3 regions of the Streptomyces sp. NPDC030021 genome follow, and region 3 is predicted to be linked to each of the others. Evidence: riboswitches for the same ligand, from Rfam matches in the RefSeq annotation. Region 3 holds a riboswitch; each other region holds the start of a gene.
What was found. A riboswitch is a leader RNA that binds a small molecule or an ion and turns the genes downstream of it on or off. The one in region 3 is predicted to bind guanidine.
Positions count from the first base shown of each region.

Region 1 (3,211 bases), on a different contig from region 3:
TCCCGCCTGACCAGGAGGCTCTCCGGGGCACGCCGGGTCTTCGGCCGCCTGGCGGGCGAGGGCCGTTCGAAGTGGGAGGTGTCTATGCCGAACGCCTTGACGCGCCTGCTGATGTGCGTGTGGTGGCCACCCACGACTTCAAGGCCGAGGTGTCGCAGAACTTGGCACATGTTCGTCGAATCGGCGACAGCCGCGGCCAGGATCTCCCTCGTCCACTTGACGGCTTCCGCTCGCTCGAAGTGGGACGTGTCCACGCCCAGCTTCCGCATGCGGTCGTGCAGATAGCGCCGCGAGCCGCTCTTCGGGTCGACCCCCAGCTTCTCCAGCGCCTCCGACAGCGTGCGCGACGTGCGCGCCGCCTCCGCGAGGCGTTCCTTCGTGTACTGACTGATCGGCACCCCGGCCCCCTCCGTTCCGGCCACGCGTTCGTGGCCTCGCACGGATCAACGAACCGATATGCGGGTAGTTACGTCCGATAAGCGGAGCGGCCCGCACCGGTGGGGTGCGGGCCGCTTGCGGTGGGGAGGGCGGGGTCAGAGGCCCAGGTCTTTGATGATCTTGGCTACGTGGCCCGTGGCCTTGACGTTGTAGAAGGCGTGCTCGACCTTGCCCTCCTCGTCGACGACCACCGTGGAGCGGATGACCCCGGTGACCGTCTTGCCGTACAGCTTCTTCTCGCCGTACGCGCCGTACGCCGTCAGCGTCTCCTTCTCCGGGTCGCTGACCAGGGTGACCTTCAGGTCCTCCTTCTCGCGGAACTTCGCCAGCTTCTCCGGCTTGTCCGGGGACACGCCGATGACGTCGTAGCCGTGTCCCGTCAGGAAGGACAGGTTGTCCGTGAAGTCGCAGGCCTGCTTCGTGCAGCCCGGGGTCAGCGCGGACGGGTAGAAATAGACGATCACCTTGCGGCCCTTGTGGTCGGCGAGCGAGACCTCGTTGCCGTCCGCATCGGGCAGGGTGAAGGCGGGGGCGGTGTCGCCCGGCTGGAGTCGCTCGCTCATCGTGACACTCTCCTCGGGAGGGGATCGGTATGCCCATGAGACTAAGCTGACAGACTGTTCATGGTGGACTACGCCCCACACGACCACGACGACGACGGAGGCAGCGCGGTGCCGGAAGCCAGGACCCCCGCACAGATCGAGGCGGACATCGTCCGCCGCCGTGAGCAGCTCGCCGAGACGCTCGACGAGATCGGCGTGCGCATGCACCCGAAGACGATCATCGGGGACGCGAAGGCACGGGTCGCCTCGACCGTCGACCAGACCGCCGGGCGGGCCTTCGCCACGGTGAACCGGATGGTGACGGATCTGCGGGACGGTCTGCGCCATGACGACGGGGCTCCGCGCGTGGGCCGGATCGTGCCCGTCGCGCTGGTCGCGGTGAGCCTGGTCGGGCTGCTCGTGGTGTCGGCGCGCCGCAAGCGCGGATGACCCTGAGCGGTACGGGACGGGCGCGGGCAGGTAGGTTCGGGGCGTGAGCGAGAACACCACCCACGACAAGCTGCCCATTCGCATGCTGCATGACCGCGTGCTCGTGAAGTCCGATCTGCCGGAGGGCGAGCGGCGCTCGGGCGGCGGCATCCTGATTCCCGCGACGGCCGCGGTGGGCAAGCGGCTGGCCTGGGCCGAGGTGGTCGCGGTCGGGCAGAACGTCCGGACGGTCGAGCCCGGTGACCGGGTGCTGTACGACCCGGAGGACCGTGCCGAGGTCGAGGTGCGGGGTGCGACGTACGTGCTGATGCGCGAGCGGGACCTGCACGCCGTGGCCGCGGAGCGGCTGGAGGGGTCGGAGGACTCCACCGGGCTGTACCTGTAGGTCTGAGAAGGGGCTGGTGGCGCAGGTCACCGGCCCTTTTCGCTGCCCTTTGCTACGGTGGAGGAGAACCCGACGAGACGCGCCGTACCGGGTACGACAAGACGACGCACCCCGTATCGCTCGATGTCTCGGAGGTGCCGTCATGGCATGGGTTCTTCTTCTCGTCGCCGGTCTGCTCGAAGTCGGCTGGTCGATCGGCATGAAGTTCACCGAAGGTTTCACCCGGCTGTGGCCCAGTGTGTTCACGGGTGCCGGGATCGTCGCGAGCATGGTGCTGCTGTCGTACGCCGCGAAGACGCTGCCCATCGGTACGGCGTACGGGGTGTGGGTGGGCATCGGCGCGGCCGGCGCGGCCGTGCTCGGTATGGCGGTGCTGGGTGAGCCCGTCACCGCCGCCCGGATCTTCTTCATCTGTCTGCTGCTGGTCGCCGTGGTGGGGCTGAAGGCGACCTCCGGTCACTGACCGGAGGTCTGTCCCGGTTACTCCAGGAACGCCGACGGCGGGCGGAGGCCGTCCGCCGGGCCTCCGTCGCCGCCTTGTGCGCTGCCCTGGGTGCCGCCTTGCGTGTTGCCTTGTGTGCCCTGGGTGGTGCCGCCCTGGTCGCCGCCCTGGGTGGTGCCGCCGTTGTCCTGGCCGCCGTTGTCCTGGCCTCCGTTCACCGGGCCGCCGTTGTCCTGTCCGCCCTGGTTCTGGCCGCCGTTGTTCTGTCCGCCCTGGTTGCGGCCGCCCGTGGAGTTCGACGGGGAGGGCCGGGTGGGGCGTTCGGGGGCGCTGGGCGAGGGTTCTCCGGGGGTTTCCTGCGGTGGGTTGGATTCCGGGCTGGGCGGCGGCGGGGGCTGGGCTGCGCCGGGCTGGAGTTCCAGGTCGAAGTCGACGGGGTCGGTGCCTTCCAGGGCGGTCTTGGTGTAGGCGGCCCAGATCCGGGCGGGGTAGCCGCCGCCGCCGATGCGGGCCTCGCCGAGGGCGTCGTAGAGGGATTCCAGGGTTCCGGTGTCCGGGTCCTGGCCCATCATCGAGATCACGGTGACCAGGTCCGGGGTGTAGGCCGCGAACCAGGCCGAGCGGTCGAGTTCGCCGGTGCCGGTCTTGCCCGCGGCGGGGTGGCCGGCGGCGAGGGCGGCCGTACCGGTGCCGTTGTCCACGACGCTGACCAGCATGGACGTGGTGGTGTCGGCGGCTTCGCGGCTGATGGCCTGGGTGGGGGTGCGCTGGGGGAGGCTGATGGTGTCGCCGCCCTTGGTGATCTTCTCCAGGAAGGTGTAGGGGGTGCGGCGGCCGTGGTCGGCGAGGGTGGCGTAGGCCTGGGTCATGTCCAGGACGCTGGCCTGCAGGGTGCCGAGGGCCATGGCCGGGCCGGGTACGAAGTTGGGGGTGTTCTCGGGGATGCCGAGGTCG
Region 1 covers NZ_JBVIAH010000002.1:116,972-120,182, forward strand. The annotation lists gene ACZ4YL_RS03590 (HNH endonuclease signature motif containing protein) at 1-398, opposite strand, end outside; gene bcp (thioredoxin-dependent thiol peroxidase) at 534-1,001, opposite strand; gene ACZ4YL_RS03600 (DUF3618 domain-containing protein) at 1,110-1,430, shown strand; gene ACZ4YL_RS03605 (GroES family chaperonin) at 1,474-1,815, shown strand; guanidine-III (ykkC-III) riboswitch at 1,857-1,926, shown strand; gene ACZ4YL_RS03610 (DMT family transporter) at 1,958-2,278, shown strand; gene ACZ4YL_RS03615 (transglycosylase domain-containing protein) at 2,296-3,211, opposite strand, start outside.
Region 1: another riboswitch for guanidine. It lies ahead of ACZ4YL_RS03610 (DMT family transporter); the one in region 3 lies ahead of ACZ4YL_RS39340 (MBL fold metallo-hydrolase).

Region 2 (3,211 bases), on a different contig from region 3:
GAACTTCTGGAGCCCTCCGTCGACTGGCGCCAGGCTCTGGCGGGAGCGGTCCGCGAGGCCGCCGCCTGGGCGGCCGGCGCGGTGGACTACACGTACCGCCGCCCGTCGCGCCGGACACCCGCGCTCGGCGGCCGGGTGGTGCTTCCCAGTCTGCGCAGGCCGCTGCCGCGGGTGGCCGTCGTCCTCGACACCTCGGGATCGATGGGCCCGGACGACCTCGCGGCCGCCCTCGCCGAAGTCACCGGCGTCCTGCGGGAGGTGGGCGTCGGCGGGAACCGGGTCGCCGTCCTCGCGTGCGACGCCGACGTGCATGCCGTGACCCGGGTGCGCAGTGCCGGCGAGGTGACCCTGGCCGGTGGCGGGGGCACGGACATGCGGGTCGGCATCGGCGCGGCCCTGGCCCTGCCCGACCGGCCGAACGTCGTGGTCGTGCTGACCGACGGGTACACGCCGTGGCCGGACGAGACACCGTCGTGCCGCTTGATCGCCGCCCTGATCGGCAACTCCCCGCCCGCGCCCCCGTCCTGGGTGGAGACGGTACGCGTCGACCCGGCCACGTGATCCCGGCCGGGATACGCCTACGAACGACACCCGCCATCCTGCCGACCCCGGTGGGACGAGGCACCAAGTGCCGTGCTGTTGGTGGTTCTTGCCCGTGCGGCGCCGGCGGGGAAGGTCCCGGTTCCCCGCCGGTGGCGGACGGCCGTCGCTCGTGCCGCGCCAATGCCCGCACGCACGGCTGATGTTGCCGGATCGGCATCGCCGACGCGACCCTCGACGACACGCCTTGTCACCCTCCGTGTTTAACCGTCCGCGAATCGGTAACAAAATGTAGTGACAGGCAGTCAATACTCGACGAAAGGCAGGACCATGAACCTTGTCAACGTGCTCATCCTCGTCGCGGTCCTCGCACTTGTCGGCCTGCTGATCGCGGCCCCCAGCGCCACCGTGCGGCGCAACCCGTTCCCGGGCCGCCGGCAGCGAGCCGACCGCCACCGCCGCTCGGGCGCTCCGAGGTCGACCCGGGTACCCGGTCAGCGGGGCATCCAGCACCACGCGCCCTGACCCCGGGCCGGCGGCCGGGTCGGTGGTGGGTGAGGTACTTCACCGCGGGGGTGGCCCCGGATCGCGGAGCGCGTTGCTAGATTGTCCGGCGGCCGGTCCACGGCCCCGGACGAGATGCGCCGTACCCGGTTACGCACGACGACGCGCGAGGTGCCGCACGAGCGGCGCCGTCCGCTGTCCGCACCCGGGCAGCGTCCTCGTCGAGCAAGATGGGCCGTACGCCATGACCGTGCCACTCACCCGCAGCCTGTACCGGACGACCGCGCACGCCGCCGGAGGACGTACCGGATCCGTCCGCACGGACGACGGACGCCTGGACGTCCGCCTCGCCCCGCCGCGCAAGAAGGTGCCCGGCACCACCAACCCCGAGCAGCTGTTCGCGGCCGGTTTCGCCGCCTGCTTCACCTCCGCGCTCGCGGAGGTCGCCGCCGAGTTCGGGGCGGACGCCTCCACCGCGCGCGTGGCCTGCGAGGTCCAGCTCGGCACCACGGACACGCCCGCGGGCTACGGCCTCGCGGTGGCGCTCACCGTCAGCCTGCCCGGGTGGCGTGCGGCGGACCTCCAGCCCCTGCTGCACCGGGCGGACGCGGTCTGCCCGTACTCGCAGGCCGTACGCGGCAACGTACCGCTGACGCTCCTGGCCGTGGACGAGCCCGCCGAGGCCACCGAGCCTGCCGCCGATGACCGCGCCTGAGCCCGGGCCGGCCGGGCACGTCACGGACGGCCCCGGCGTCCCGGTGCCCGAGCGCGGTGCCTGGCTTCGGCGCGGCATCAGCCGCAACGGCGGACCCCTCGTCGAGGACCGCGAAGTGGTGTGGCTGCAGGCCGGGTCGTACTACGCCGACAGCCGTGGCTTCGCCGGTACGACGTCCTTCGACGGCTCCCAGGTGCACTTCCACCACCTCACGGGCGAGCCCGGCGAAGACGCCGGCACCTTCCGGTGGGACGGTGCGGACCTCGTCGAGCGGGGCACCAACCCGGACGGCAGCACCTTCCTGGAGATCTGGACCCCGCTGCCCGCCGCCGACGGCGCCTGCGGCTCCTGGTCCGGACCGGACCACCACGTGGTGCGCGTCGGCCGCCACGTGGTGCATGTCGATTCCCGTGCCGGTACGTACTGGCGGCTGTAGCCCTGGGTGGCCCGGGGCGGCGGCGCACCGTCAGGGCAGGAGACCGGCCGGGAGGTATTCCGCGTACTCCGAGGCCGGCCGCCCGGTGGCCTGGCGCACCAGGTCCTCGATGGGGTCGGCCGCCTCCTCCGGCGCGGGCGTGCCGAGGCGGTCGGCGACGTCCTTGCGGAGGGTCGGGAGCAGTGCGTAGAGGTGGTCGCCGGGGCAGGAGGTGGCGTTGAAGTCGCGGTGGCCGTAGATCTCCGACGCGGGCAGGCCGTACTGGTCGCAGATGTGGGCGCACAGGTCGGCCAGGGCCGCGTACTGGGCCTCGGGCGGGTCCTGCGAGGTGTACGTGCCCTCGTTCTCGATGCCGATCGACACGGTGTTCTGGCCGACGCAGTGCGCCGCCCGCACCTGGCGGGTGCCGGTGCGCAGCTCCGCGAGGCTGTGGTGACGTCCTTCCAGCACGAAGGCCCCGCGGCTGATGGTGAAGTGCTGACCTGTGTCGATCCAGCCCTGCGCGTCCATGTGGTACGTCTGGATCGCGCGGGCGAGGGCGAAGGCGCGCTGCTTCGAGTAGTCCGTCACGTTCGCCGTCGCCGTGTGGTGGACGATGATCCGCTCCGGGCGGTTGTCCAGGACGACGACGGGTTCGGACGCCGCCCGCGCACCCCAGGCGGCGCAGCCGATGATGTCAGGGGTGGCGGCGGAGTACGCCCGCCCGGCCGCGGCGAGCGGCAGTGCCGTGGCGGCGGCGAGGGCGAAGGCTCCCGTGAGGACCGACCGGCGGCTGTACGGGGCGGTGGCGCGCGCGGGCGGCTGGTGCAGTGCGGAGAAGGTCATGCGGCGCCATTGAAGGGGACTCCACCTCCACCGGTCGCGCAGACACACCGCCCAACCCCCCGGAGTGTCCCCGACCGGCCGTAACCGGCGGTCACCCGCGGCCGGCGCACGGAGCCGGCTTCGCCACCGACAGGGGCTCGGCGATGTCCTCCGGCGAGCGCGCCGCTGCTCCCTCGGCTGGCCCGGACACG
Region 2 covers NZ_JBVIAH010000004.1:507,353-510,563, forward strand. The annotation lists gene ACZ4YL_RS11180 (vWA domain-containing protein) at 1-561, shown strand, start outside; gene ACZ4YL_RS11185 (hypothetical protein) at 871-1,065, shown strand; guanidine-III (ykkC-III) riboswitch at 1,151-1,213, shown strand; gene ACZ4YL_RS11190 (Ohr family peroxiredoxin) at 1,289-1,759, shown strand; gene ACZ4YL_RS11195 (hypothetical protein) at 1,746-2,195, shown strand; gene ACZ4YL_RS11200 (peptidoglycan recognition protein family protein) at 2,226-3,020, opposite strand.
Region 2: another riboswitch for guanidine. It lies ahead of ACZ4YL_RS11190 (Ohr family peroxiredoxin); the one in region 3 lies ahead of ACZ4YL_RS39340 (MBL fold metallo-hydrolase).

Region 3 (3,211 bases):
GAGATGGCGCGGGGCTGCTCGACGCGCTCCTGAAGACGCGTTGGTTCTCCGCGGTGGACGGCCACGACGGAGGCCTCGCGCAATGGCTCGCGCATCGCCTGGCCGAGACCCGCTACACACCTGCTGTTCCCGCGTTGCGCGAACTGTTCACTCGGCAACGGCAATTCCTTACCACCGCAGGGCAGAACCTGCTCGAGATCGGGACGCCGGAAGCCCTTGAGGCCGCAGCCTCGCCCCTGTCGCTGGAGGGTGTCCCGATCAACGAGTACGACCGTCACGATCGCCAGACGATCGCGATCGATGCCCTGCTGCGCGCCGGCCCCTCGCGCGCCTTTGACGTCCTGGCGCCCCTGTTCGAGGAGCAGGTGCTCCGTTCCGGCGACAACCGGAGCGAGTCCGCCAGGACCGTACTCGAAAAGCTCACGCCCGCGCAGGCAACGGCCGAACCGCGCTGGATCGAACGATCCCTGATGGCCGCGCAAGACCGCGAGCTCGGCGCGACGGCGCGAGCGCTCCTCGACCAGCTCGACCAGCTCGACCCCAAGATCGTGAACCAGGCCGCGGGGCGCATGAAGAAGCGCAAGCGGAAGGCGACGGCCACGAGCACCGTGAAGCCATTTACGGGCGATCTCATCGAGCGCTATCGCGCCGGCGAGCACGAGCGGGTGTGGGAGGAACTGGCTGCGCTTGACCGGAGACCACCGAAGGCGCCCGCCGCGCAGGCCGCCGAGGCCGTCGCGATGGAGACGATGGAGCGGGTGCGGTGCGGCTTGGAGGCTGTCGTTGAAACGCTGCGCGCCGAGGCGTACCCCTTCCACGAGAAGGCGCGCGCCCTCGTCCCGCCCCCGCTCGACGCACTCCGGTCCGTGAAGAGGTTGGAGAGGCTCACGGGCGGACGCCTGCCGCTCTCGCTGCGCGCCTTCTATCTCGTGGTCGGCTCCGTGGACCTGTCGGGCAGTGAGGACAGGTTCCGCCACGACCCGAGGAGGCACGGCCCGGAGCCGAAGAGGAACGAGATCGTCGATGTACCGGAGAAGTACCCGTTCATGTACCTCTCGCATTTCGATCCCCTCGTCGTCCTTCCCCTCGAAGAGGCTGTCGCCGAGGCGGAGAGGTGGGCCCACGAGGAGAGGGAACGGGTCGGCATGAATGCGCCCCTGGACCTGACGATCAGCCCTGGTCCGTCGTTCAAGGCGAACCCCCGCGACGCGCAGCCGGAACCGGTCGACACCGTTCGCCTCCCCGGACCCTTCGCGGACGTGGAGCTTCACAGCGGGCGCGGTGGGACCGTCCCGTTCGTTGCACACCTGCGGGACTGCCTGGCATGGGGCGGATTTCCTGGCCTGGCCGGCACGACCATCCGGCCACAGGCCGCTCTGGATGCGCTCGCGCAATCCGTCGTCCCCTTCTGACCACATCGAGAGCCGGTCACGCGACCCATGGGAACCGATCTACCGTGCCGCCATTCCTTTCGGACGCTTTCCTGCTGCGTCAGTCTTCATTTGTTCGGTCAAGGTGCAGCTGCGCAAGACATCCGCGGCGAAGTCGTGGAGCCATCGCTGCACGGAATCACCTTCCGAAGGGCAGCTCTTACTCCATATGAGAGCGCTCCACCTGCTTGAGCGGAAAGCCGCGCCGCCGCGCAATCAGCGATCTGGAGAGGGACGAGGAGCAGCAAGACGGACCTGCCTTCCGGACATCCGGTCGGTAGGGAGCGCGAGCACTCAGGAGATCGGCGCCGAAGGCCAAGGCCCGCAACAGAGCCGTAGATCGATCTCGTGGTAGCGTCGCGGCGGAGGCTCTCAGGTGCCCACCCCGGACGAGATGTGCGCCGTACCCGGCCCGCCAAGACGACGCACTCAGGAGGCGTCATGGCTGTAGGTACATCCTTCGTCGATTTCGACAGCCCGGCTTACGGGCCTCGCGAGTTGGACGTCCGGTGGATCCACGGCTCACCATCGTCCAAGCACAACACCGACCCGGACATCCAGGTCTATGAGTACGACGAGCACACGGTCATCCTGCGGCAGAACATGGCGATCAACTACGAAGCGCCGTTCCTGTTCCTGCTGTTCGGCAACGACCGGGCAGTACTGATCGATACCGGGGCCACAGCGTCAAGTGAGTTCTTCCCCTTGCGTCTGGTGGTGGACCAGCTCGTCGACGGCTGGCTCGCCCGCCACCCCCGCCAGGAGTACCACCTGCTGGTGCTGCACACACACGCCCACGGCGACCACATCGCGGGCGACGGCCAGTTCGCCGACCTCCCCGACACCACAGTGGTCTCAGCAGAGCTCCCCACGGCCTGGAAGTATTTCGGATTCGACGAGAACCCCACCGCCACGGTGAGCGTCGATCTGGGAGGCCGCAGGCTCGAATGCCTGGCCACCCCCGGGCACCACGAGGCCGCCGTCACGTTCTACGACCCGTGGACCGGGTTCCTGCTCACCGGCGACACGGTCTATCCGGGCCGCCTCTACATCCAGGACCGGAACGCCTTCACCCGGACCATCGACCGCCTGATCGAGTTCTGCGAACGCAGACCGGTCACCCACGTCATGGGCTGTCACATCGAGATGACCACCGAACCGGGCGTGGACTACCCGGTCCGCACCACCTACCAGCCCCACGAACCCCCACTGCAGATGACCGCCGGCCACCTTCACGAAATCCGCGCCGCGCTCGACGAGATCGGCAACCGGCCCCGCCGACTCGCCTTCCCTCTCTTCGTCCTCTGCCCAGACGACTGAGCCGCGCTCAAAGCCAAGACGGTACGAGGGCCTGCGCATGAGTAGTAGTTGCTCACGCGCCACGACGCAGCTGACCGGTTGACTGGCCGCAGCAGGCCGGCCGGCCGGCTGTCGGTGTGGCGGGAGGCATGCTCCCAGGCGCGCACGGCAACGACGCATGCGAGGGCAGTAATGAACAACGGGGACATGAGCGCACATCCACAGTGGAAGGTTCCCGGTTACACCCATGGCAGGGAATTGGGCACCGGTGCCTGCGGGAGGGTCGTCGAAGCTCTGGACGAGGCTTCCGGTGCCCCGGTGGCGATCAAGTATCTGACGCATGGCGCGCGCACCGCCTTCCGCGCCGAGGCCCAACTGCTGATGGGCTTGCGGTCGCCGTACGTGGTACGAATCGACGACTACGTCGAGCACCCCGAAGGCGCCGCGATCGTCATGGAGTTGGTGGACGGCGTCTCACTCAG
Region 3 covers NZ_JBVIAH010000035.1:43,208-46,418, forward strand. The annotation lists gene ACZ4YL_RS39335 (hypothetical protein) at 1-1,412, shown strand, start outside; guanidine-III (ykkC-III) riboswitch at 1,793-1,860, shown strand; gene ACZ4YL_RS39340 (MBL fold metallo-hydrolase) at 1,872-2,750, shown strand; gene ACZ4YL_RS39345 (serine/threonine-protein kinase) at 2,799-3,211, shown strand, end outside.